Regions from separate parts of the Anaerotignum lactatifermentans genome, predicted to be linked through region 2. Evidence: a T-box and tRNA genes for the amino acid it is inferred to sense, from the RefSeq annotation. Region 2 holds a T-box; the other holds one or more tRNA genes.

Region 1 (12,211 bases), on a different contig from region 2:
TACATAGACTTTCTTGTCTTTGAAAATTTCTTTGATATTTGCCACTGCCAACAGTGTACCAATATAAATCATAGACAGGCAAACCGTTGTATTTGCAGAGAACTCTAATGCGTCATAAATAGGCTGAGGCAGGGAAATGGAGTTCACGAAACAGAATACACCAATGACTGCTGAAATACAGATCAGATTCAAAAACGCCTCCCGCAGCATTCTGCCTACTGTTTTGCGTTTTCCACTGCCAATGGCAAAGAGCACAGAACATACGGTGAACAGGAACACGTTGCAGGTGAACATAACTGCCACGCAGAAGATCAGCCCATCCTCGCCGTACATGGCCATAATCAAAGGCTGACCCATGAAGATAACGTTGCTGTAAACACCGCCGCCGGAGAACAGCCCCAGTTCTGGAAATTTCATCTTCATGGCTTTCCCGATGATGAAAAACAGTACTGCCCCCAAAGAGCATATCAAAAACGTGCCGCCGCAGGTCTTTAGAAATCCAATGAGAATCTCATGAGAAAACGGACGCTGCATCAATACAATCATGTTTGCAGGTACTGCCACACGGGTCAGCACAATGGAAAGCCCTTTCGCATTGCTCTCCGTCAAAAACTTCTTTTTGTTCAAAATTACACCGACCACCATCAAAAGAACCATGGTCAGCAGCTGGTAAATTACCGGTATTGCCAATTTTTGTTCCCTTCTTCCTCTTTACTTCTTCCTTCAAGTAATGTATGGTTTCTTTCACATCAATTGAAAAAAAATTGTCCCCCTTTTGTTCAAAACAAATCATCTGTTTTGAAATTGAAAACTGGCGTTGATTTTGCCTAAGATCCATAAAGTCAATCTTGCCATGACAAAACCAATGACTGCCCCCGCCAAAACGTCCGTGGGAAAATGCACTCCAAGATACAGACGGGAAATCCCCATAAGCACTGCAAAAACATAAGCGACAATGCCCCATTTGCGATTCATGGCGTAAATCGCTGTCGCTGCTGCAAAGGATGAGGAGGTATGTCCCGACGGGAAGGAAAAATCCGCTAGAGGCGGCACCAGAATGGAAAATCCCAACAAGTCATAGGGTCGCATCCTGCCCACCATAGGCTTCAAAGTCACATTGCATACCAACGCTGTCGTCCCCAGACATAACAGCAGAGCCAGACCGTATCTGGCAAATTTCCTGTTTTTGATGCCATATAACAGCATCAAAATCCCCAGCAAAATCCAGAACCAGCCTGCATTGCCCATTTTTGAAATGAATAGCATGGGGGCGTTCAGCCCATCACACACCACATGTTCCTGTATCCACAGTATGATCTGTGCATCTAACTGTTGTATCATCTCCAAAGGCTTTCCTCCTTTTCGTCAGCCCCCCAGAAAAACATGTTCTACCAGAATTTTGATCCCAATGAGAATCAGTACGGCACCGCCGGCAAATTCTGCCTTTGCCTGCAAAAAGTTCCCCAAGCCTTTGCCAAGCATACCGCCGCAGAAAGAAAGCACAAAAGATACCACACCGATGATGCCAGCTGCCCACCAGATATTCACATCCAGAATGGCAAAACTGATACCCACTGCCAATGCGTCGATGCTGGTTGCTACTGCCTGAAGCAGCAGTACTTTTGCTGTCAGAACGGATTGTCCGCTTTCTTCCTCGTCGTCGCCAAAGCTTTCCCGGATCATGTTCCCGCCGATGACGGCAAGCAGTACAAAGGCAATCCAGTGGTCGACAGACTCAATATATGTTTTCACACTGCTGCCCAAAAACCAGCCAATGACGGGCATCAAAAACTGAAAACCACCGAAATATAACCCCTGGGTAGCTGCTTGTTTCTTTCCAAATCCCTTGACAGAAACACCATTGGAAATGGAAACGGCAAAAGCATCCATGGCTAAACTGACTGCAATCAGTAATATGGTTACAAATTCCAAATGAATTCCTCCTGTTCCTTCTCGTCCCTTCTTTCAGTATAGTCCCATAACTTTTATACTATACCACGCAATGAGAAAAAGGGTCAATGAAAATCCATCATTTTCCAAAATTCAACTATTTTTCATAAGAAAAAGCGGAAAAACAAAGCCGCATTTTCCGCAAGAAAACATTTTTGAAAATGGTCTCTATAAAATATAATAGCTGGAATCCTTTAAATGCAAGAATTCCAGCTATTTTTATTTCTTATGGAGCAGTCCCCATCTGCTAAACTTATTTTGCGGAAACATATTTATAGATTTTTGCTTTATAAAAAGCATAGCCTACCACCAGGAAAATCACAAAGCCTGCACCGCCCTGCACCAAGTTTTCGGGAATGGAAGTCAGAGCCACTGTGAAGCTTTTCTGCAAAACAGCACCACCGAAGTAGTATCCAATAATCATCCACACAATGCCCACAACGGAACCAGCCAGATTCCGCAGACCGAAAAAGTGCTTTTCTGCCGGTGTATAATGTGCGATCTTGCCTACCAATAAGCCCATAACCCCTTTGATGATGAGGGTAAAGGGTGCCCAATGGGCATATCCGCTGAGCAGGTCAGCCAACGCAGCCCCAACACCGCCGGCTACCATGCCGTAACGCCAGCCAAAAAATACGCTGATCAGCAATATCATACTGTCCCCCAAATGAATGTAACCATTGGTAGCAGACACAGGAATCTGCAGCACCATGGTAGAAACTGTGACCAGAGCGATCATCAGTCCACGCAAACAAATTTCTTTCGTCTTCATTGTCATACCCCCGTTTCAAAGCTTCCTTTGTAAAACAGCATATCATATTTTCTGAGCCTCTGCTATTGGCGCCGCAACACTGTTTTAAATTGTACCCATACAGTTTTACATGTCAGGCAATATTTTTCGCCATAAACATAGGTAGAAAGTCCGTTTAGATTTTCTTTTTTCAGAAAAATATCCTTTATTTTCCAATCAATTTTTCCAGAAAAATAGAAGTACAAACGCAGGATTTCTGTTCTCCCTTGAATCGGGCGCAGATTTCTCTTTTCCTCTCCGCATTTTTGCACAAAAAAAAGAAGATATGCGTACATATCTCCTCATAATGTTGCGTATAAAGCCCCTGTATTCTCTGATTGTAATTTCTTTCTGTTGTGAGCATAAAAAATGGGAGTGACTGCGCTCTGCCTCGTGTCCTCTTGCACCTTCGTGCATGACTCTTTCCAGCTGCGTCTTTCTCCCGTTTTTTCCTTGTTTTTCTTTTTGGACATAAAAAAATGGGAGTTCTCAGGCTCTACCTCGTGTCCTCTTGCACGTTGGTGCATAACTCTCCCCAGTTGCACCTTTCTCCCTTGTTTTGCTTCTTTTTGTTTTTGGACATAAAAAATGGGAGTTCTTAGGCTCTACCTCGTGTCCTCTTGCACGTTGGTGCATGACTCTCCCCAGTTGCGCCTTTCTCCCTTGTTTTGCTTTTTGTTTTTGGACATAAAAAAATGGGAGTTACAGGGCTCGAACCTGTGACCCTCTGCTTGTAAGGCAGATGCTCTCCCAGCTGAGCTAAACTCCCATGTTTTTAACAATTCAATTATCACTCAAAAGTTGACCCGTAAGGGAGTCGAACCCTTGATTCGACCGTGAGAGGGTCGCGTCTTGACCGCTTGACCAACGGGCCAAAGAAGAAAAATAGCGGAGGAGGGATTTGAACCCCCGACACTGCGGGTATGAACCGCATGCTCTAGCCAACTGAGCTACTCCGCCTCAAGTCGACTAGTTCATTATATAGTCATATTGTCTATTTGTCAATACCTTTTTTCAAAAAATTGTCTTTTTTTGAAAACTTTTATTGTTCACGGTTGATATACAGGATTTCATTGCTCTTGACCAGCCCCAGTTTTTCTCTGGCAATCTGTTCGATATAGCTGTCGCTGTTATAGTAATCCTTTTTTGCCTGAAAATCCAATGTCTTTTGCTGTTCATCGGCAATCTGCTGCTGTACATCAGCCAGTTCCACTTTCAGCTGGCGATATTCCCGATACTGCCAGTACACCCCTGCCACAACGAACACGCAGAAAGCTACCAAAAAAAGATGGATCCATAATCCACCGGATTTTTTCTTTCTGGCTCTTTTTCCCATGGCAGTCACCCTTCCTAAGGTTTTCGACGCAAAAAACGAATATCCCGCCGTAATGTGTCTTTTTTTATTTTCACATATACTTTACATAATTGCAAGTGTTTTTTGGATTTTCCACCGCAAAATCTGACGAAATTCCCCACCGGTCTGCCAAAGGCAAGATAGAGCAAACGAAAGGGTGTCAAAATTATGGTCAACAATAACATGACCAGTCTTCCAATGACTTTCAGCACCTTTTCTCCCACAGCCATCACAAAAGGACTGGCAAGGGTTCCATAAAGCCCCATGCCGCCAAAAATAGCCACCAGCAGGAAAAAGCGGACTTCCCCATGGTTTTCCTGGAGCAACACCTCAAAGACACCCAGCGCCACCGCTGCCCAGTACAAGCCATCCTCTATCTGTACTGCCCAGACACCGTGGGGCAATATCCGCCGTGCAAGACGCATACCGTCATAAACCAATCCCATACCACCGCCCAGCAACAGGCAGCACAAAAACAAACTTCCTTGTCCCTGAATGTCCACCTGCCTGCCTCCTTTCAGCGGAACAACTTGGCAAAAAAGGATTGTTTGCCGCCGCCCATATTTTCCGCGTAGGTCAGTGCGTCCATGCGCCCTTCCACTGCCACTTCCCCTTCTTCCAGATTCAGCCGTCCAACATGGAGTCCTTCCCCTTTGATGATAAGTAATCCGCAGGTAGTATCCACTGCCACGCCTTCCTCATCAAAACGCAGGACGTCCGTCACGCCGCCAATCTCGATTCGTTCTCTGTCTGTCATACGAATGGTATGCTGCCGCAAATTCCGTTTTTCTTCCCCCAACAAAAAAACCTCCCCATACTGTTTTTACAGTATATCAGGGTGTCAAAAAGTTGACACCCTGTCGTCAAAGCCTCATTTCATTCAAGGCTTTGACGAGTAGACAGAAGTATAAAGCCAAAGTTCCATCGGCTAAAAGCCTTGAAACTTCAGCTTTTCCTCGTCGGAAATAAATTCCGACTGCGGATTCCAGTTGGGAAACTCTTCGTTTCCCAATCCCTTCCGCGTTCTCAATAAAAATGTTAAACTTCGTTTTTCTACAGTCTACTTTACTGTTTTTACAGTATATGAGAGGTTTTGGGACATTATTCCACTGCGCGATACATGCCGGCAGCATCTTCTTTTTTGGTGGATTCCTGCAGATTCAGCACTTCCACCTTTGTCACGTTATTGCCGAACTGAATTTCGATGATATCGCCGACCTTCACATCCGCGCCGGCTTTCACCACTTTGCCGTTGAGGGACACACGTCCCGCGTCGCAGGCTTCGTTGGCTACGGTTCTGCGCTTGATGATACGGGATACCTTCAGGAACTTATCAATACGCATGTTCATTTCCCCTTTGCTGTTTTTTCTTTCAAAAAAACGCTTTCTCAGGACGAGAAAGCGTTTCAAAAACAATCAAATCAAATTATTTGTTGATCGCATCTTTCAAAGCTTTACCTGCTTTGAATCTGGGTGCTTTGGAAGCGGGGATGGGCATTGCTTCGCCTGTCTGAGGGTTTCTGCCTTCACGAGCTGCTCTTTCAGCTACGTCGAATGTACCGAAGCCTACCAGCTGTACTTTGCCGTTTGCTGCCAGTTCTTCTGTTACAACATCTTCGAAAGCTTTCAGTGCTTTTTCAGCGTCTTTTTTGCTCATTTCCGCCTTTTCAGCAATCGCTGCAACTAATTCAGATTTGTTCATTGTGTTAGTCCTCCTAAATAAATCTATTAAAGTTTCTTGGATAAGGCAATTTTTGCCTGATCCCAGAGCAAATCCATTTCCTCCAGAGTCATTGTGGAAAGCTGCTTTCCCTCTGAAAGGGCTGAATTCTCAACATACTCAAATCTATTTATAAACTTTTTGGTGGCTTTTGTCAAGGCAAACTCGGGATTTATTTTCAAAAACCTTGCTACGTTCACCAGTGCGAACAAAATATCACCGAATTCTTCCTCTATATTGCCGTTTGGCTGTTCCACAGCCTCCTGCAGCTCCCGGATTTCTTCTGCCACTTTTTCCATGGCGCCGCCGGCTTCGTAAAAATCAAAACCAACGTCTGCCGCTTTCTTCTGCACCTTTCTGGCACGGGTCAGAGCAGGCAGGGCATCCGGCACACTTTTGAGGACATCTGTCTGGGTCTGCATATGTTTTTCCTTTTTCTTCAACGCTTCCCAGTTCACCAGCACCTGTTCCGCCGTATCCACAGAAATTTCTCCAAACACATGAGGATGACGGTAAACCATTTTCTCACAGATGCCTTGAATGACATCATCCAGTGTAAAGCCGCCTTTCTGGGCTTCGATGGAAGAATGGAATACAACCTGCATAAGCACATCCCCCAGTTCTTCCTTCAAGTTGTCCATATCGCCTTTATCAATGGCATCGACGGCTTCATAGGCTTCCTCCAGCATATCCGCCCGCAGGCTCTCATGGGTCTGGACCTTATCCCAAGGACACCCATTCTCACTGCGAAGCTGCTCGATGATGTCCCGTAAGTCGTCAAAAGTATATTTTTTCTGCACGTTCATTTCCTCCTTTTTAATTGGGACGTTTTTTGTCCCACATTTTATTCAAAAACCATAAACTTTTCTTCATTGTACTTCCAGAAAAACGGCGTTTTATCCATATCCCACCGCCTGAATTTATGTTATGATAATTCTAACAAAAATCACCTGCAAAAGAAAGTCCAAAGAAGAAAGGAAGTTGCAAACATGTTTCGCATTGTCAATAAAAAAGAATTAAACAGTGCTGTGACACTGCTTGAAATCGAAGCCCCTTTTGTGGCGAAAAAAGCCAAAGCGGGGCAGTTTATTATTTTCCGCGTAGATGAATTCAGCGAACGTGTCCCTCTGACCATCGCTGATTATGACAGAGAAAAAGGCACCGTCACCATCATCTTCCAGAAAGTTGGTCTGTCCACAAAACTGCTGGCAGCCAAAGAAGTTGGCGACTCCATCCGCGACTTTGTAGGCCCTCTGGGTGTTGCCACAGAATATGACGGCTTCAAGAAAGTTGCTGTTGTGGGCGGCGGCGTAGGCTGTGCCATCGCTTATCCTCAGGCAAAAGCCCTGCACGAACTGGGCGTGGAAGTAGATGTCATTGCAGGCTTTAGAAACAAAGACATTGTCATTCTGGAAGAGGAAATGAGCGCTGTTTCCGACAACTACTACCTGATGACCGATGACGGCACAAAAGGTGAAAAAGGCTTCGTTACAGACAAGCTGAAATCCCTCATCGAAGCTGGCAACCAGTATGACGCTGTCATTGCCATCGGTCCCATCCCCATGATGAAATTCGTCAGCCTTACTACAAAACCTTACGGCATCAAAACCATTGTCAGCCTGAACCCCATCATGATCGACGGCACAGGCATGTGCGGCGGCTGTCGTGTCACCGTTGGCGGCGAAATCAAATTTGCCTGCGTAGACGGTCCCGACTTCGACGGACATCAGGTAGACTTCGACGAACTGATGAACCGCAACTCCGTTTACAAGAAAGAGGAAGCGGATCTGGCTGAAAAACATATCTGCCGCATGGACAAAATGGCACACGACTTGATTCACTAAGGAGGACGGAAACAATGGCAAACATGAGCTTGGAAAAAATCAAAATGCCTGAACAGGCACCTGATGTGAGAAATAAAAACTTTGAAGAAGTAGCCATGGGCTACACAGCGGAAATGGCTATGGAAGAAGCTACCCGCTGTCTGAACTGCAAACACAAACCCTGTGTCAGCGGATGTCCCGTAAACGTACGCATCCCCGAATTCATCGCGGAAGTGGCAAAAGGCGATTTTATGGCAGCTTATAAGATCATCACTTCCACAAACGCTCTGCCTGCTGTCTGCGGTCGTGTATGCCCGCAGGAAAGCCAGTGCGAATCCAAATGCGTCCGTGCCATCAAAGGAGAAGCCGTAGCCATCGGTCGTCTGGAACGGTTTGTTGCTGACTGGTACATGGCAAACTGCGATGAAATGCCCGAAAAACCTGCCCAGAACGGCAAGAAAGTAGCTGTTATCGGTTCTGGTCCTTCCTCTCTGGCATGTGCCGGCGACCTGGCAAAAGCAGGCTATGCCGTAACCATTTTTGAAGCATTCCATACAGCCGGCGGCGTACTGGTTTACGGTATCCCCGAATTCCGTCTGCCGAAAGCTATCGTGCAGAAAGAAATCGACAAGCTGTCTGCTATGGGCGTTGAAGTCATGACAAACATGGTTATCGGTAAAGTATTATCCATTGACGAAATCATTGACGATATGGGTTATGATGCCGTATTCATCGGCACTGGTGCAGGTCTGCCTTCCTTCATGGGCATCCCCGGTGAAGCGCTGGTAGGCGTATATTCTGCTAACGAATACCTGACCCGTATCAACCTGATGAAAGCATATATTTCCGATTACGACACACCTATCCGTCATAGCAAAGCTGTTGCTGTTGTAGGCGGCGGCAACGTAGCCATGGACGCTGCAAGATGCGCAAAGAGAATGGGTGCAGAAAAAGTTTACATCGTTTACCGTCGTTCCGAAAAAGAAATGCCCGCGCGTCTGGAAGAAATCCACCACGCAAAAGAAGAAGGCATCGAATTCCACCTGCTGCGCAATCCTGTGAAGATTCTGGATGACGGCAATGGTCAGGTATGCGGTATCGAATGTCTGAAAATGGAACTGGGCGAACCCGATGCCAGCGGCAGAAGACGTCCTGTACCTGTGGAAGGCTCCAACTACGTTATCGACGTTGATACCGTGGTTATGTCCATCGGTACATCCCCCAACCCTCTGATCCGCAGCACTACAAAGGGTCTGGAAACCAACCGGAAAGGCTGTCTGGTAGTCAACGAAGAAACAAACCAGACCACCAGAGAAGGCGTTTATGCCGGCGGTGACGCCGTTACAGGGGCTGCAACGGTTATTCTGGCTATGGGCGCAGGCAAAAAGGCTGCCGCAGCCATTGATGAATATCTGAAAAACAAATAATCTTTTTTGAAATAGAAAAAGTACGGCAAACAAAGAAAGCCAAAATCCCTAAAATACAAAGGATTCTGGCTTTCTTATTTTTATTTCTTCTGAAAACAGTGAATCTCACCGAGAAATGAACGAAGGGAAGAAATCATAGCAGTTTGAGATACGTTTTTGCAAACAAAAACGGTATGGTGTTTAAGCCATACCGTCATTTTCTCAGGATTCCTCTTTCTTTTTTCTTCGGCGCAGTTCCCTCTCGTATGCCACCAGCATATAAATACAATTCCACACAAACAAAAGACCAATGGACAATTCCGGCACCCAGAAAACCAGTATGACGCTCACCGCCATACAGCTTCCATGACTGCCCCAGAAAAATTTCCGTCCAAGTCCTGTCAAGTTCCAGCGCATGGGGTTACGCACCCAAGACAAAACCACTGCCGCCAGACCGGATACCAGCACCACCACTACAAAAAGTCCGTAGATATGCCCCGTATCCCACACACTGGGCGCCCAAACGCTCACCAGCGCATCGGCGCAAAGGCAGAGCCAAGCCAGCAGCTCCAGCCGCATCCATGCGATACATCTTTTCAGCTGTACATCCGAAAGGTACTCCATAGCCGCCTCCTTATGATGCCTGACCCAATTCTTCCTTCCATTCCAGCCAAACACAAATAGGGTTCCAAATAAATACTACAGGGATAACAAGTGCCTGCATGCCCTGCACCCACTCCGCTTTCCATACAAAGAACAGCACAGCGCAGATAAGAATCACCAAAGCCCCCAGCAAATACCGTCTGGGACGGCGCAGTTTATATCCGTGGCGCAAAGGGTTATCCAGATGGGATGCCACTGCCAGCACGCCGCACAGAATCATGCCGCCGATTTCTACCCACCCCGGCAGGCTTTCTCCCAGCAGCACTTCCGCAATTTTCACACTAAAAATCACCCACAATGCCATGAGCAGCCATGCGGCGATTTCTTTTCTGATTCTCATACAGCCCTCCGTGAGCTGCTGTTTCCTTCTCTCGTCCAAAAAACTTCCTCCGTTCCGGCGGTATCCGCCTGATTCTATTCGTTGTTTGTTCCATCTTACTCCCCTTTCTCTTTCTTGTCCAGCTTTTTCCGGCGTTTGGAAACTTTCCTGTAAAAAGACTAGTCGGCTGGTGGTCTTTTCTGCTATAATAGTGCAGACGGCAGAAAAAAATGCCTGTAAAAATCGAAACACAAGGAGGTTTTTGCACCATGAAAATACAAACACTGGAAATCGGCAACATCGGCACCAACTGCTATGTAATCTCTGACGACAAAGGCACCTGCGCCATCATCGACTGCGACGGCAATCCCCAGCCTTTGTTCCGCTATATCGAAGAAAACAACCTGAAACCCACCCATATCCTGCTGACCCACGGTCATGACGACCACATCGGCGCTGTGGAAATGGTAAAAGAAAAATACGGCTGTCCCGTTTACGCCTGCAAAAAAGAACAGGCTCTGCTGGCAGACCCTGCCTTGAACTGCTCTCTTTACATGAGCGGTCCCACTTCTCTTTCCGCTGACGTATGGGTACAGGAAGGCGACGCTGTGAAAGTTGGCGATCTGGAATTTACCGTACTGGAAACCCCCGGTCATACAGCCGGCAGTGTATGCTATCTCATCGGCAACAACATTTTCTCCGGCGACACCCTGTTCCAGGGCTCCTGCGGTCGTACAGACCTGCCTACAGGCAACTGGGGCGAGATCATCGCTTCTCTGAAACGTCTGCGGAACCTGCCCGGTGATTACAATGTATATCCCGGTCATGGTCCTGCCACCACATTGGAAATCGAACGCCGCATGAACCCTTATATGTAACGAAACGCTGTCGTCAAAACCTCATTTCATTCAAGGTTTTGACGAGTAGACAGAAGTATAAAACCGTTGGGTCAAGCACTTTGCTCCGCAAAGCCAGCTTCGCTGTCCCCGTTTTCTTCGGAGTGCAGAGGTCAAGCACTTTGCTCCGCAAAGCCAGCTTCGCTGTCCCCGTTTTCTTCGGAGTGCAGAGGTCAAGCACTTTGCTCCGCAAAGCCAGCTTCGCTGTCCCCGTTTTCTTCGGGGTGCAGAGTATCCATCAGTTCAAAAGCCTCGAAACTCCGGTTTTTCCTCATCGGAAGTGAATTCCGACTGTGGATTCCAGTTGGGGAACCCCACACCGCAAGAGATGCGGACAGCCATTTATGGCTGGCATTTGCGAAGCAAATGTGTTGACCCCTTTGTTCCCCAAGGCCTTCTGCGTTCATGCAAAAAGTATAAAAATTACTTTATCTACAGTCTGAGCCCCCTCTGGGGCTTTTCCCATGAAAAGGAGGATTTGTATGCAGTATATCATGTCTTTGGATCAAGGAACCACCAGCTCCCGCTGTATCCTCTTTGACAAAAACGGCGCAGCTGTCAGCACTGCCCAGAAGGAATACCGTCAGATCTATCCCCAGCCCGGCTGGGTGGAACACGACCCCATGGAAATCTGGCAAAGCCAGCTGGAAGTGGCACAGAAGGCTCTGGAACAGAAAGGGCTCACTGCCGCTGACATTGCCGCCATTGGCATCACCAACCAGCGAGAAACCACCATTCTCTGGGACAAGCGCACAGGCAAGCCCATTTACAACGCCATTGTATGGCAGTGCCGCCGGACGGCCGAGGACTGCGAAGAACTGGCGAAAAAAGGCTACACCGACCTATTCCGGGAAAAAACAGGGCTTCTGCTGGACGCATACTTCTCCGCAACAAAAATCCGTTGGGTGCTGAACCATGTAGAAGGGGCAAGAAAACTGGCTGAGGAAGGCAATCTGCTGTTCGGTACCGTAGATACATGGCTTATCTGGAATCTCACAGGAGGACAGGTACACGCCACCGATTACTCCAACGCCTCCCGCACCATGCTGTTCAACATCCATACTTTGCAGTGGGATGCGGAAATTTTGGACATTCTGGATATTCCCCCTTCTATCCTGCCCAAGGTCATTCCTTCCAGCGGCGTATTTGGGCATACACTGCCTTTCCACTTCGGCGCACCCATCCCCATTGCAGGAGCGGCTGGTGACCAGCAGTCTGCCCTTTTTGGACAAGCTTGCTTCACACCCGGTTCTGCCAAAAACACCTACGGCACTGGTTGTTTCCTACTGA
Region 2 (12,211 bases):
ATGGTCTGCCAATCAGTTTTACGCCTTTTTTTAAAGAAAACAACAACCTTGTCCAACGGGATTTCGCTACTGCTGATTTCAGCGCAAAAGACAGCCTTGTGACCCTCTGCCTGCCCAATCTTTCTCCAGAAGATTATATCACTGCCTATGTCCTGCCTCATGGACAAAAGCTGTGCTGCATCTCTCTGGAATTTGTTTACGCCAAAAAGAGCCGAAAGAACCGCCCCAAGGACCAAGGAGATTTGCAGAAAATGAAACAGATTGGACTAAACGAAAACCTTCTCAAACACATTACTGACTCCTTTTCTAATGCGATTTTGGAAATCAAATAAACAAAAAACCTGTCATACGACAGGCTTTTTGTTTATTTGATCTCTTGATAATGGATATGATATTCAAACAAACGCATACTTTTATCATTTCTCACCTTATCTACCAATTCTTGTGTGGGTTGATTCAGGCAAATAATTCCATATACTTTTTGGCTTTTCTTTGCCATATTTTTTTGAATCCATTTAACATAAGAAACTGTTTGCTCATATGCATCTTTATATCCAGAATCTTTTTTCAATTCAATTACATAATAATTTTCATCCTCGTCCACAGCTAACAAATCTAAGCGTCCTACTGGTATGATAAACTGTCTTCCGTAACCTTTTGGACCCTCGTAAATTTTCAAATGCATTCCAAATATATCCTTGCCCTGATCCAAGCGATTCCATAATTCTTCTTCCAAAAGTCTTTCATTACTGAACTGTGTTTCCTGACCAGAAATATACATATTCGTTTCTTCAGGTTCTCGTTTTTCCTTTTTACCAAAATCAAAAGTTAATCCCGTCTTTTTTTCTATATTTTTTAACTGCCATTTTCCAATTTTATGATGATACTTATTTACGCAAGCAGTTAAATCCTCTAATTTTTCCTGACGCATCAAACTTTCACACAGATTATTGATTGAATAAGGAAAATCTCTCTCTTCTTTCACACATTCCCTTAAAACCTGCTCCGCTTCCTCATATTTCTTTTGTTTCAGCAAAGACCATCCCAGATTATTTTTCGCATTGGGATAACTAGGCATCATATCCAAAGCTTTTCTATAATATAATTCTTCTTGCTTATAATCCCTTATTTTCGAATATGCCCATGCGATATTAAAATAAATGGCTTCCGGATAAGCGATTCTCTCATTGATTTCCAAATCTTCAACCTGTTGATAATAAAAAATCGCATTTTTCCAATATTTCATTTCATAATACACATTTGCAAGAAGTTCTTTCGCTATCGAAAAATTTGGATTCTTTTGTAATACTATTGCTAATACATCTGTTGCCTCTTCCCATTTCTCATGGTAATAATATTTCTCCAGAGCATAGCACATTGCAATGATGTCTTCACCAGTTCCATATTTTTTCAGCAATACAGCAATCTGATTCCACATGCCAGAATATCCATTTTTCAACGGCAGTACAAAATGATTCAAAAATTCAAACTCTGTCAATGGCTTTATTCTGATATCTTCAAAACTATCTAAATATTCCTCTAATAATGGAAAAACTTCATCATATTCTCCATTCCAAAGATGCAGTACAGCCCTATAAAGGAAATGCTGTACTTCTGTTTTTTTCAACATCCGCTTAAATGCTTGATACTCTAGTCGGGATTCCAACTCTTTTATATTATAGTGGGTATATCCTCTTGAAATACCTTCAAGTAGCGTACTAAGATATAAACTTTCCCATATTTCTTTTTCTTCCCCTTTACTAGCAATAATATTTTTTTCTACTTCTTTACAAAAAGCCTGATCTGATAATTGACTAGTTGCTATATTCTGATATTTTTCATTTACTTTTTCATAAAGCTTCTGATTATATTTCATTTAGCCTCCTCCTTTTTCTTTTATTTATTATAACAAAAAGGAGTTTTTTTGACAAAACATAACAAATTCATCAAAAAAGCACAAAACCTCTTTTTAAGAGATTTTGTGCTTTTATCATAATCTTTTTTGAAAAAACTAACTTACGCTTCTTCTGTTTCTGCCGCAGCAGCTTTCAGAATTTCTTCATTGAAGCAGATTGCCAGTTCATCCAGCTGTTTCTGGTCTACCACGTTAGGCGCATCTGTCATAGGGCAGGAAGCATCCTTTACCTTAGGGAATGCGATAACGTCACGGATGCTGGGCGCATTGCTCATGAGCATGATGATTCTGTCCAGACCGAACGCCAGACCGCCATGAGGGGGTACGCCGTATTTGAAGGCATCCAACAGGAAACCGAAACGTTCCTGGGCATCTTCCTGAGTGAAGCCCAGCAGTTCGAACATTTTCTGCTGAATATCTCTGCGGTGGATTCTGATGGAGCCGCCGCCCAGTTCGTAACCGTTCAGTACGATGTCGTATGCTTTCGCACGAACTGCACCGGGATCTGTATCCAGCAGTTCCAGGTCTTCGTCCATAGGTGCTGTGAACGGATGGTGTACTGCCACATATCTGTTTTCTTCTTCGTCCCATTCCAGCATAGGGAATTCTGTAATCCACAGGAAACGGAAGTCGTCGGGTCTGGTCAGTTCCAGCATCTTGGACAGTTCCAGACGCAGGGCACCCAGAGAGTCGAATACAACTTTGTCCTTATCTGCACAGATCAGGATCAAGTCGCCGGGTTTACCTTCCATTTTGTCCACGATTTCCTGAAGTTTTTCAGGTGTGAAGAATTTTGCAATCTGGGATTTCAGGCTGCCATCTTCGTTGACAACGATCCAAGCCAGACCTTTTGCACGATATGTTTTCACAAATTCAACCAGAGAGTCGATTTTCTTTCTGGGGAAAGAACCGCAGCCTTTTGCGTTAATAGCACGTACGCTGCCGCCAGCTTCCAGTGCGGATTTGAATACCACAAAGTCTGTGCCGGCTACTACATCGGAAATGTTTACCAGTTCCATGCCGAAACGTACATCGGGCTTATCGGAACCGAAGCGTTCCATAGCTTCTTTATAAGTCATGCGCTGCAGGGGCAGCTGCACGTCTACATTCATGATGTCTTTGAATACTTTCTGCATCAGTCTTTCGTTGATGTCCATGATATCGTCTACATCAATGAAGGACAGTTCCATGTCCACCTGTGTAAATTCAGGCTGTCTGTCTGCACGCAGGTCTTCGTCACGGAAGCATTTTGCAATCTGATAATAACGGTCCATACCGGAAACCATCAGCAGCTGTTTGTACAGCTGAGGGGACTGAGGCAGACCGTAGAAGTTACCGGGATGCACACGGCTGGGAACCAGATAGTCTCTGGCACCTTCCGGTGTGGATTTGCCCAGAATAGGTGTTTCAATTTCCAGGAAACCTTCGTTGTTCAGGAAGGCACGGAGAGCCTGTACCACCTGATGACGCAGAACAATGTTCTTCAGCTGGCAAGGTCTTCTCAGATCCAGATATCTGTATTTCAGACGCAGATCGTCTTTGACTGTGATGTTGTCTTCAATCTGGAAAGGTGTTGTTTCAGATTCAGACAGGATACGCAGTTCAGAAGCAATGATTTCGATTTTCCCTGTTTTCATGTTAGGGTTGATATTGCCTTCTGTTCTAGCGGTTACAATACCGCGTACAGCCAGTGTGTACTCACTGCGAACGGTTTCAGCTTTTTCAAAAATTTCTTTGGGTGCGGTATTGCCGTCGATGGCAATCTGTACCAGACCTGTTCTGTCACGCAGAGCGATGAAGATCAGCTGACCCAGGTCACGGCGACGCTGTACCCACCCCATAACGGTCACTTCCTGACCAATCATGGTTTCATTGACATGGCAACACATGTGGCTTCTTTTCAAGCCGGTAATTGATTCTCCCATATTGATAAATCTCCTTACAGATAAAAATTTTCCTCTACTATCATACCATTTTTGCGGAAAAAGTAAAGTTTAACCGCAAAAAAACATTGGTTTTCTGCGAAAAGGCGTTAAAGTGTGTTCTTTTCCACCTTCTGAACGAAATCCACAAGGAGTTTTGCACAGTCTTCCACGCCGCAAAGGGAGCTGTCCACAGATAAATGATAGTTTTCCGCACTGCCCCAGCTGCCGCCTGTGTATTTTTTGTAATGTCTTGCCCTTTCTTCATTGATGGTGCGTACTTTTTCCGCCGCTTCCCCTTCAGTCAGACCATAGCTGGTTTCTGCCCGCTGTCTGCGGAATCCTTCCGGCGCATGGATGAAAAGACGAATGGTATGGGGACGATGACGCAGGATAACATCAGCACAACGCCCTACAATGACACAGCTTCCTTTTGCTGCAATTTCGGAAATGACTTTCCATTCTGCCAGAAACAGTCTGTCTGCCGGCGGTACATCCTCACCGGAATAAGCATAGAACTGTGCCAGCACTTTCTGCAGCACGGGGTTATGTACTGCCTGTTCATTTTTCTCTACAAAATCTCTGGAAAAACCACTTTCTTTTGCTGTCATGTCAATGAGGCTTCTGTCGTAGAAAGGAATGCCCAATTCTTTTGCCAATGCTTTGCCAATGTCGTGTCCGCCGCTGCCATATTCTCTGGCAATGGTAATGACCAGACCATTTTCCGGTTCTGTCTGTTCTTTTTCTTCTTCAGATTTTTTCTCCCCGAAAAGCAATCCAGGAAGAAAAGAAAGTTTTCTGTCATAAAATCCAGCAATGGTACCGATAAGCAAAGCAGAAATGATGGTACCTTCTCTAACGCCTTCCAGATGATGGAACAATACCAGAGAAATCACTGCTGCACCAATGGACATACTTGCGTCAAAGCATACTTTCGTTTTACCAAATTCCCGGTTGAAAGCTGTGCAAACTGCTTTTACAAAACCTTCGCCGGGCAGCATGACCACGTTTGCCAACACTTCTGTATAAACACCAAAGCCCAGAATCAAACAGCCGATGAACAGAGAAACCAATTTTGTGGGATAACTCTGCGGCGCCAAAAAGAACAGCAGATTCATGGTAAAGTCGATGAAATATCCAAAAATCAAAGATACAGGTATCTGCAATAACTGTATCTTTTCAAATCTGCTCCGCAGCAGCAAAATCTGCAGCAAAATCAAAAATACGCTGAATGCCACTGTAAATTCCCCTAAGGTAAAGGGGAAATACAAACTCAATGTATAAGGGATACTGGAAATGGGAGATGTCCCCAAATCCGCCTTTGTGATAAAGCTAATCCCCAGCGCATTGATGAATAGTCCAATAAAAAATACAATATATCGTTTTGCTTTCTCCATTATCTTTTGCTTCCCTTCGTCATATTCTCGTATATTTTTTGCAGACCTTTCAAAAGAATTGCCTTTTCTTCTTCTGTAATCCCTTCCAAAGCCTGTTCTTCACAGGATTTCATAATAGGTCGTACCGTTTCGGCAGCCATCTTCCTGCCCTTTTCTGTCAAAAACACATATTGGGATTTCCGATTTCCTTCTTTTACATGCTTTTTGATGAGCCCTGCCTCATCCATCCTGCGCAGAATGCCCGTTACCGTTGCCGCTTCCAGATGAAAGGCTTCTCCCAATGATTTCTGCTCGCAGCCGTCATGACTGAGCAGATAATCCAATATTTTTGACTGTCCTGGCAAAAGCCCATGCTCTGCCGCTTCCAATACCACCTGTTTTTGAAACACCGTCTGTGCCAAAAGCAGACAGTGATGAAAACTGTGATCCATAAAACATACACCTCTTTTTATTTAGCTTGCTAAATATATTATGAACCTTTTTCTCTCTCCGGTCAAGTCACATTTCCCAATTTCGGTTGTAAGTTTTTTGTATTTATTGTATAATAAAAGTAACAAAATTTTGGAAGAACCGCCCCATACTTTGGCTGTGCGGTACTTTGGAGGGGGAGTCATTATGGACCACAAAATCATCACCATCAGCCGTCAATATGGCAGCGGCGGCAGAATCATCGGGAAAAAACTTGCAGACGAACTGGGCATTCCGTTTTATGACAACGAACTGATCAATCTGGCAGCAGAAAAGACCGGTCTGTCTAAAGAATGCTTCAAAGAAGCGGAATCTGTTTCCACAGGTAATCTGCTCCTTTCTTTAACCACTTTAACACCTACCGTAGATTCCTATGGTCTGCCTTTGAATGAAAAAATCTTCCTGGTACAGTCCCAGGTCATCAAAGAAGTTGCAGAACAGGGCAGCTGCGTCATCGTTGGACGCTCCGCAGACTATGTTCTGTCTGAAAATCCCAACTGCATCAACGTATTCATCCACGCAGAACTGGAAGACCGCGTCAAACGTGCCGTTGAACTGTATGGGCTGGATGCAAAAAATGTAGAAAGCGCCGTTTTGAAAACAGACAAAAAGCGTGCCGGATACTACAACTATTTCACAGGCAGAAAATGGGGCAAACTGGAAAACTATGATCTGTCCATTAATACCTCCAAAATCAGCCTGGATGATGTGGTATATATTTTAAAAACCTATGTAGAAAAAAGATAATCAACAGAAAACAGCATGGAAAACCATGCTGTTTTTTTCAGAAAGGAACTCATTAAATGTTTGAACCAAAAATTGATATACAACAAGCTTTGGCAGGATTGCGCAAAAGAGAAAAAGGATTGATTACATACGAAAAAATCATGTCCTCCTATAAAAATATAAACCTGTCTGAAGATATGTCTTTCCAAAGAATGTTTAATGGCTTTTACCGCATCCGCCGCAACGAAGACTGGCGAAAATTTTACTATGAGAATTTCGAGAAATGGAAAAACGAAAGCACTCCCACCTTTCCTTTGATTCTGGAAACTTTTTACCGCCATACAGGACGGGTAGAGTGTTCCTTTTCCAGTAAAATGCTGGCAACTTTGTGCCCCGATTTTCCCATCTGGGACAGTATTGTTCTGGATCGCCTGCAATTGCGCTTGCGTGGCACAAATTGTGAAACGAAATTCCAAAACGCCCTTCCTCTGTATGAGCATATCCTCCAATGGTATCAGGAATTTTTACCTACCCAAACAGCAAAATCATACATAGCCGCTTTTGATGACGCTTTTCCCCAATACAAACACTTTACTCCCACAAAGAAAATAGACTTTCTCCTTTGGGCAAGCCCCAAAACCAAGTAAATACAAAAAGGGATAAAACCTTAGGGGCATCTTCAGAAGAAAACAAAGAAAGCCGAAATCCTTATCATGACAAAGGATTTCGGCTTTCTTATGATATTGAGATTTTATTTGATCTGTTTTCTTCTGAAGACAGCTGTCGCAATTCCTCTTAAGAAATCAAAGAAGCAAAAATCAATGTTTTCTTAAGAGGAAGTTGCTTTTCGGTTTTATCCCTTTTTATATCTCATTATTTCTGAAGCTGTGCCAGACGTTCTTCCACCTGTGCCAGTGTTGCTTTGTATTTTTCTTCTTTTGCCTTTTCTTCGTCGATGACTTTCTGAGGCGCTTTGGATACAAAGCCCTGGTTTGCCAGTTTCTTTTCTACTCTTTCGATTTCTTTGAGCATTTTTTCTTTTTCTTTTGTCAGACGCTCTACTTCTTTTTCAATGTCAACCAGTTCTGCCAGAGGCATGTAAATGGTTGCGTTGCTGGTCACTACGGAAACAGCATCTTCGCCGATACCTGCTTTGTCAGCCTGTACAGTTACTTCGCTGGCATGACCCAGTGTTTTGAAGAATACTTTGCTGTGTTCAAAGATCGCTCTTACTTCTTCCTTATCAGAAACAACAAATACCTGTACTTTCTTGGAAGGTGCAACGTTCATTTCCGCACGGATGTTACGGATGTTACGAACTGCTTCTTTGATAGTATCGATTTCTTCTTCGTTTTCTTTGTAGTTCCATTCTTCTTTATAAACAGGCCAATCGGAAATCATGATGCTTTCTTCTTCGTCCTGAATATGCTGGAACAGTTCTTCTGTGATATAAGGCATAAAAGGATGCAGCATCTTCAGAGCGTTGATGAGAACTGTTTTCAGTGTCCACAGTGCTGCTTCTCTTGTGCTGTCGTCTTTGTTGTACAGACGAGGTTTTACCATTTCAATATACCAGTCACAGAATTCATCCCACAGGAAATCGTAAATCTTCTGTGCAGCCAGACCCAGTTCATAATGTTCCAGATTTTCGGAAACATCTTTTGCCAGGGTATTTACTTTGGACAGAATCCATTTATCTGCAGATGTAAGCATCAGCAGTTTTGTTTCCTGTTTTTCGTCCATGTTCATCATCACGAAACGGCTTGCGTTCCAGATCTTGTTGCAGAAGTTACGGCAGTTGTCCAGTCTTTCCCAATAGAAACGCATGTCGTTACCGGGTGCGTTACCGGTGATCAGCATCAGACGCAGAGGATCAGCACCGTAGTTTGCGATAACTTCCAGAGGATCGATACCATTGCCCAGAGATTTTGAGAACTTTCTGCCCTGATCGTCACGGATCAGACCATGGATCAATACATCATGGAAAGGTACTTCGTGCATATTTTCCATACCGGAGAATACCATACGAACAACCCAGAAGAAGATGATATCATAGCCAGTGATCAGTGTGCTTGTAGGATAGAAGTGTTTCAAATCTTCTGTTTCATTGGGCCAGCCCAGTGTGGAGAAAGGCCACAGCGCAGAGCTGAACCATGTATCCAGTGTATCTTCATCCTGATGCAGTTTTGTGCTGCCGCATTTTTCACATTTTTCAGGTGCATGTTTGCTTACAGTGATATGACCGCATTCATCGCAGTAGTAAGCGGGAATACGATGACCCCACCACAGCTGACGGGAAATACACCAGTCACGGATGTTTTCCAGCCAGTGCATATATACTTTACCGAAACGATCGGGAACAAAGCGCAGTTTCTGCTGTTCATATACTTCCATAGCAGGTTTTGCCAGTTCGTCCATACGTACAAACCACTGCAGTTTGATCAGGGGTTCGATGGGAACATTACATCTTTCATGGCAGCCTACTGCATGGGTGATGTCTTCGATTTCTACCAGATAGCCCTGTTCTTTCAGGTCTTCTACCACTGCTTTTCTGGCTTCCATACGATCCATGCCTGCATATTTGCCTGCTTTTTCGTTCATAGTACCATCGTCGTTCATAACGTTGATACGAGGCAGGTTATGACGTACACCAACTTCAAAGTCGTTAGGGTCATGAGCAGGTGTAATTTTTACAACACCAGTACCGAATTCACGGTCAACATATTCATCCGCAACAATGGGGATTTCTTTGTTCATCAAAGGCAGGATACATGTCTTGCCGATGAGGTGCTGATAACGTTCGTCTTCAGGATGAACCGCAACAGCAACGTCGCCCATCATGGTTTCGGGACGAGTTGTTGCCAGACACAGTCTTTCATCGGAGCCTACGATGGGATATTCAATGTGGTAGAAATGACCTGCTGTTTCCACATGGTTAACTTCTGCGTCAGAAATAGTGGTCTGACATTCAGGGCACCAGTTGATGATCTTTTCACCACGATAGATATAGCCTTTTTCATACAGACGGCAGAATACTTCCAAAACGGCGTCGGAGCAGCCTTCGTCCATGGTGAAACGTACGCGTTCCCAGTCACAGGAGCAGCCCAGTTTGCGCAGCTGATTCAGGATGATGCCGCCGTATTCTTCTTTCCAAGCCCAGGCACGTTCCAGGAAACCTTCACGACCTACATCTTCTTTGGTCAGACCTTCGGAAGCCATTTTCTGTACGACTTTCAGTTCTGTGGAAATACTTGCATGGTCAATGCCGGGAACCCACAGTGCATTGTAGCCAGCCATTCTTTTCCAACGGATCAGGATATCCTGCATGGTGTTATCCAGTGCATGACCCATGTGCAGCTGCCCAGTGATGTTCGGGGGCGGCATTACGATACAATAAGGTTTTTTGCTTTTATCGATTTTTGTGTGGAAATATTTTCTTTCCATCCACATCGCATAGAGTCTGTCCTCTACTGCTGCGGGATCAAAATTCTTTGCCAGTTCTCTCACGTTTTCTCCTCCTTCGTTTCATAAAAAAAGAGCTTTCCTCCCAAAGGACGAAAGCTCGCGGTACCACCTTATTTCCCGTCAAAAAACTTGACGGACACTCTCGGTCTGTAACGGAACCACCCGTTTCCACCTACTTATTTTTTCAGCGGAACAGCTCCAAAGCTACCTTCTGCGTGCCTGCTCCCGAAAAACCTTGCAGCCCATGGATTTTTCTCTCTGGCGGGACGGAATCCGCATACTCCTCTTTTTCTTTGCTTTTGCTGTATGGAATCTTATACTTTAGCATTTTATTCAATACGAACAAATTTGTCAATAGCTTTTTGTAAATTATTCTGTATTCTTCATATCCTTTGGATACTTTGATATATTCAGCAATATCCCCATCATCCCCATCAGGAATACCAGCGCCGTGCCGCCGTAACTGATAAACGGCAAAGGCTGCCCTGTATTTGGAATGGTATTGGTTACAACGCCGATGTTAATCAAAGACTGATATGCCACCACAGATGTAATGCCCGTTGCCACCAGCATCCCATAATTATCCCGTGCGTTCATGGCAATGCGAATGCCCCGCCAAACCACTACTGCAAAAAGGATAATCACCAACGCCGCGCCAATGAGCCCCAGTTCTTCACAAATGATCGCAAAGATAATATCGTTATGGGCTTCTGGGATAAATGATTTCTGTCGGCTTTGTCCCAGCCCTACGCCAAACAGACCGCCAGATGCCACTGCATACAAAGACTGTACCGTCTGATAGCCATTCCCCTGCAAATCAGACCAAGGGTCCAGCCATGTGGTGATACGGGTCAGACGATAGCGGAACTGTGGCAAAATGACCATAACTGCCACAAAGGGCACCAGTGCGCCAATGCCTGCCACAAAGTACCAGATTCTGGGGCTGGCAACAAACAGAATCGTTACACCAACCATAAGCAGCAAAAGGGCTGATGAGAAGTTTGTCATAGCAATCAGTACCACTGGAATCGCCAGAATCCCTGCCGCTTTTGCAAATCCTTTCAGATTGCCCAATTCCTTCCGATGGTTGATGACATAGTAAGACAAATACAGTATAACCGCAACCTTGGTAAATTCCGAAGGCTGGAACTGCAAAGGACCGATTTCAATCCAACGGGTCTGCCCTTTTACATTTTTCCCGACAAAAGGCAGGATTGCCAGCAGACCATTGGAAATCCAGTACAGCATCAAGGAAAACTTCTTCCAGAGCTGGTAAGGCACATTCATGGCAACGATCATGCCAACCGTCCCCACGACTGCCCACATGCCCTGTCGTTTCAAGTAATAAAACATATCATATCCATATTCTTTACTGGACATGGTTTCATAATAACTGGCGCTGAAAATCATGACAACGCCGAACAATACCAGCGTCAGTACCACGAAAAACAGCCCGAAGTCATAGGTATCCGCTTTCACTCTTTTTTTATGCGGTTTTCTTCCTGCCTTTCCCTGTCTGGTCTGTTCCATGTTACCACCTCGCTTTGTTTATTTCTGCAAATAGGAGCGAACCTGTTCTTTGAACATTTCGCCGCGCTGTTCGTAGTTATCAAACATGCCCCAGCTTGCACATGCGGGAGAAAGGAGCACACAATCACCAGGTTCTGCCTTTTCCCTGCACAGATCTACGGCTTCCGCAAAGGTTTCGCAGTCTGTCATTGCCGTAAAGCCGAATTTTTCCGCAGACGCACGAATCTGCGGTGCTGTTACACCGATGAGTACCAGATGTTTGACTCTGCCGGGGAACAGCTTTGTCCAGTCGTCAAAAGAAACGCCTTTGTCATAGCCGCCGCCAATGAGCACAATGGGTTTCTGCATGGCAAGGACAGCACGGATGGACGCATCTGTGTTTGTGCCCTTAGAATCGTTATAGTAATCAACGCCATCTACGGTTGCTACATACTCAATACGGTGTTCTACGCCCGCAAAGGATTTCAGTACCTGACGGATGGTATCCAGCGCCACGCCTGCGCAAATGCCCATAGCTGCTGCTGCCATGACGTTTTCATAGTTATGCACGCCCAAAATCTGTAATTCATCCACAGAAATCAGCTTTTCGTCGATACCCTGCCATTTTACAAAAATATCTTTGTCCTGCAGGTAAATGCCTTCTGCCAAAGGCTGTGCGCTGCTGAAGAAAAATACCTTTGCAGCGGTTTTGTCTGCCATTTTCCGGCATGTTTCGTCTTCATAATTCAAAATGCAGAAATCTTCTGCTGTCTGTTTCGCAAAAACACGTTCTTTCATGGCAATGTAAA

What was found. A T-box is a leader RNA that pairs with one kind of tRNA and senses whether it is charged. The one in region 2 lies ahead of INF29_RS07540 (valine--tRNA ligase), so its partner is inferred to be a tRNA-Val.
Region 1: it has a tRNA-Val gene. The T-box ahead of INF29_RS07540 (valine--tRNA ligase) is inferred to sense a tRNA for this amino acid. The anticodon was not compared.

Annotation. Positions count from the first base shown of each region.
Region 1 covers NZ_JADCKK010000039.1:408-12,618, forward strand. The annotation lists gene INF29_RS09835 (AEC family transporter) at 1-690, opposite strand, end outside; gene INF29_RS09840 (phosphatase PAP2 family protein) at 790-1,341, opposite strand; gene INF29_RS09845 (manganese efflux pump MntP) at 1,366-1,932, opposite strand; gene INF29_RS09850 (ECF transporter S component) at 2,204-2,722, opposite strand; tRNA gene INF29_RS09855 (tRNA-Val) at 3,437-3,509, opposite strand; tRNA gene INF29_RS09860 (tRNA-Glu) at 3,543-3,614, opposite strand; tRNA gene INF29_RS09865 (tRNA-Met) at 3,627-3,700, opposite strand; gene INF29_RS09870 (FtsB family cell division protein) at 3,783-4,076, opposite strand; gene yabQ (spore cortex biosynthesis protein YabQ) at 4,091-4,597, opposite strand; gene yabP (sporulation protein YabP) at 4,612-4,893, opposite strand; gene INF29_RS09885 (RNA-binding S4 domain-containing protein) at 5,196-5,438, opposite strand; gene INF29_RS09890 (HU family DNA-binding protein) at 5,521-5,823, opposite strand; gene mazG (nucleoside triphosphate pyrophosphohydrolase) at 5,823-6,620, opposite strand; gene INF29_RS09900 (sulfide/dihydroorotate dehydrogenase-like FAD/NAD-binding protein) at 6,804-7,658, shown strand; gene gltA (NADPH-dependent glutamate synthase) at 7,673-9,064, shown strand; gene INF29_RS09910 (hypothetical protein) at 9,266-9,667, opposite strand; gene INF29_RS09915 (hypothetical protein) at 9,678-10,046, opposite strand; gene INF29_RS09920 (MBL fold metallo-hydrolase) at 10,295-10,903, shown strand; gene glpK (glycerol kinase GlpK) at 11,404-12,211, shown strand, end outside.
Region 2 covers NZ_JADCKK010000023.1:10,464-22,674, reverse strand. The annotation lists gene INF29_RS07575 (hypothetical protein) at 1-332, shown strand, start outside; gene INF29_RS07570 (endonuclease NucS domain-containing protein) at 365-1,876, opposite strand; gene aspS (aspartate--tRNA ligase) at 2,017-3,840, opposite strand; gene INF29_RS07560 (cytidylate kinase family protein) at 3,948-5,234, opposite strand; gene INF29_RS07555 (MarR family winged helix-turn-helix transcriptional regulator) at 5,234-5,665, opposite strand; gene INF29_RS07550 (cytidylate kinase-like family protein) at 5,850-6,449, shown strand; gene INF29_RS07545 (hypothetical protein) at 6,506-7,075, shown strand; gene INF29_RS07540 (valine--tRNA ligase) at 7,302-9,935, opposite strand; T-box leader at 9,976-10,196, opposite strand; gene ftsW (putative lipid II flippase FtsW) at 10,263-11,423, opposite strand; gene murD (UDP-N-acetylmuramoyl-L-alanine--D-glutamate ligase) at 11,442-12,211, opposite strand, start outside.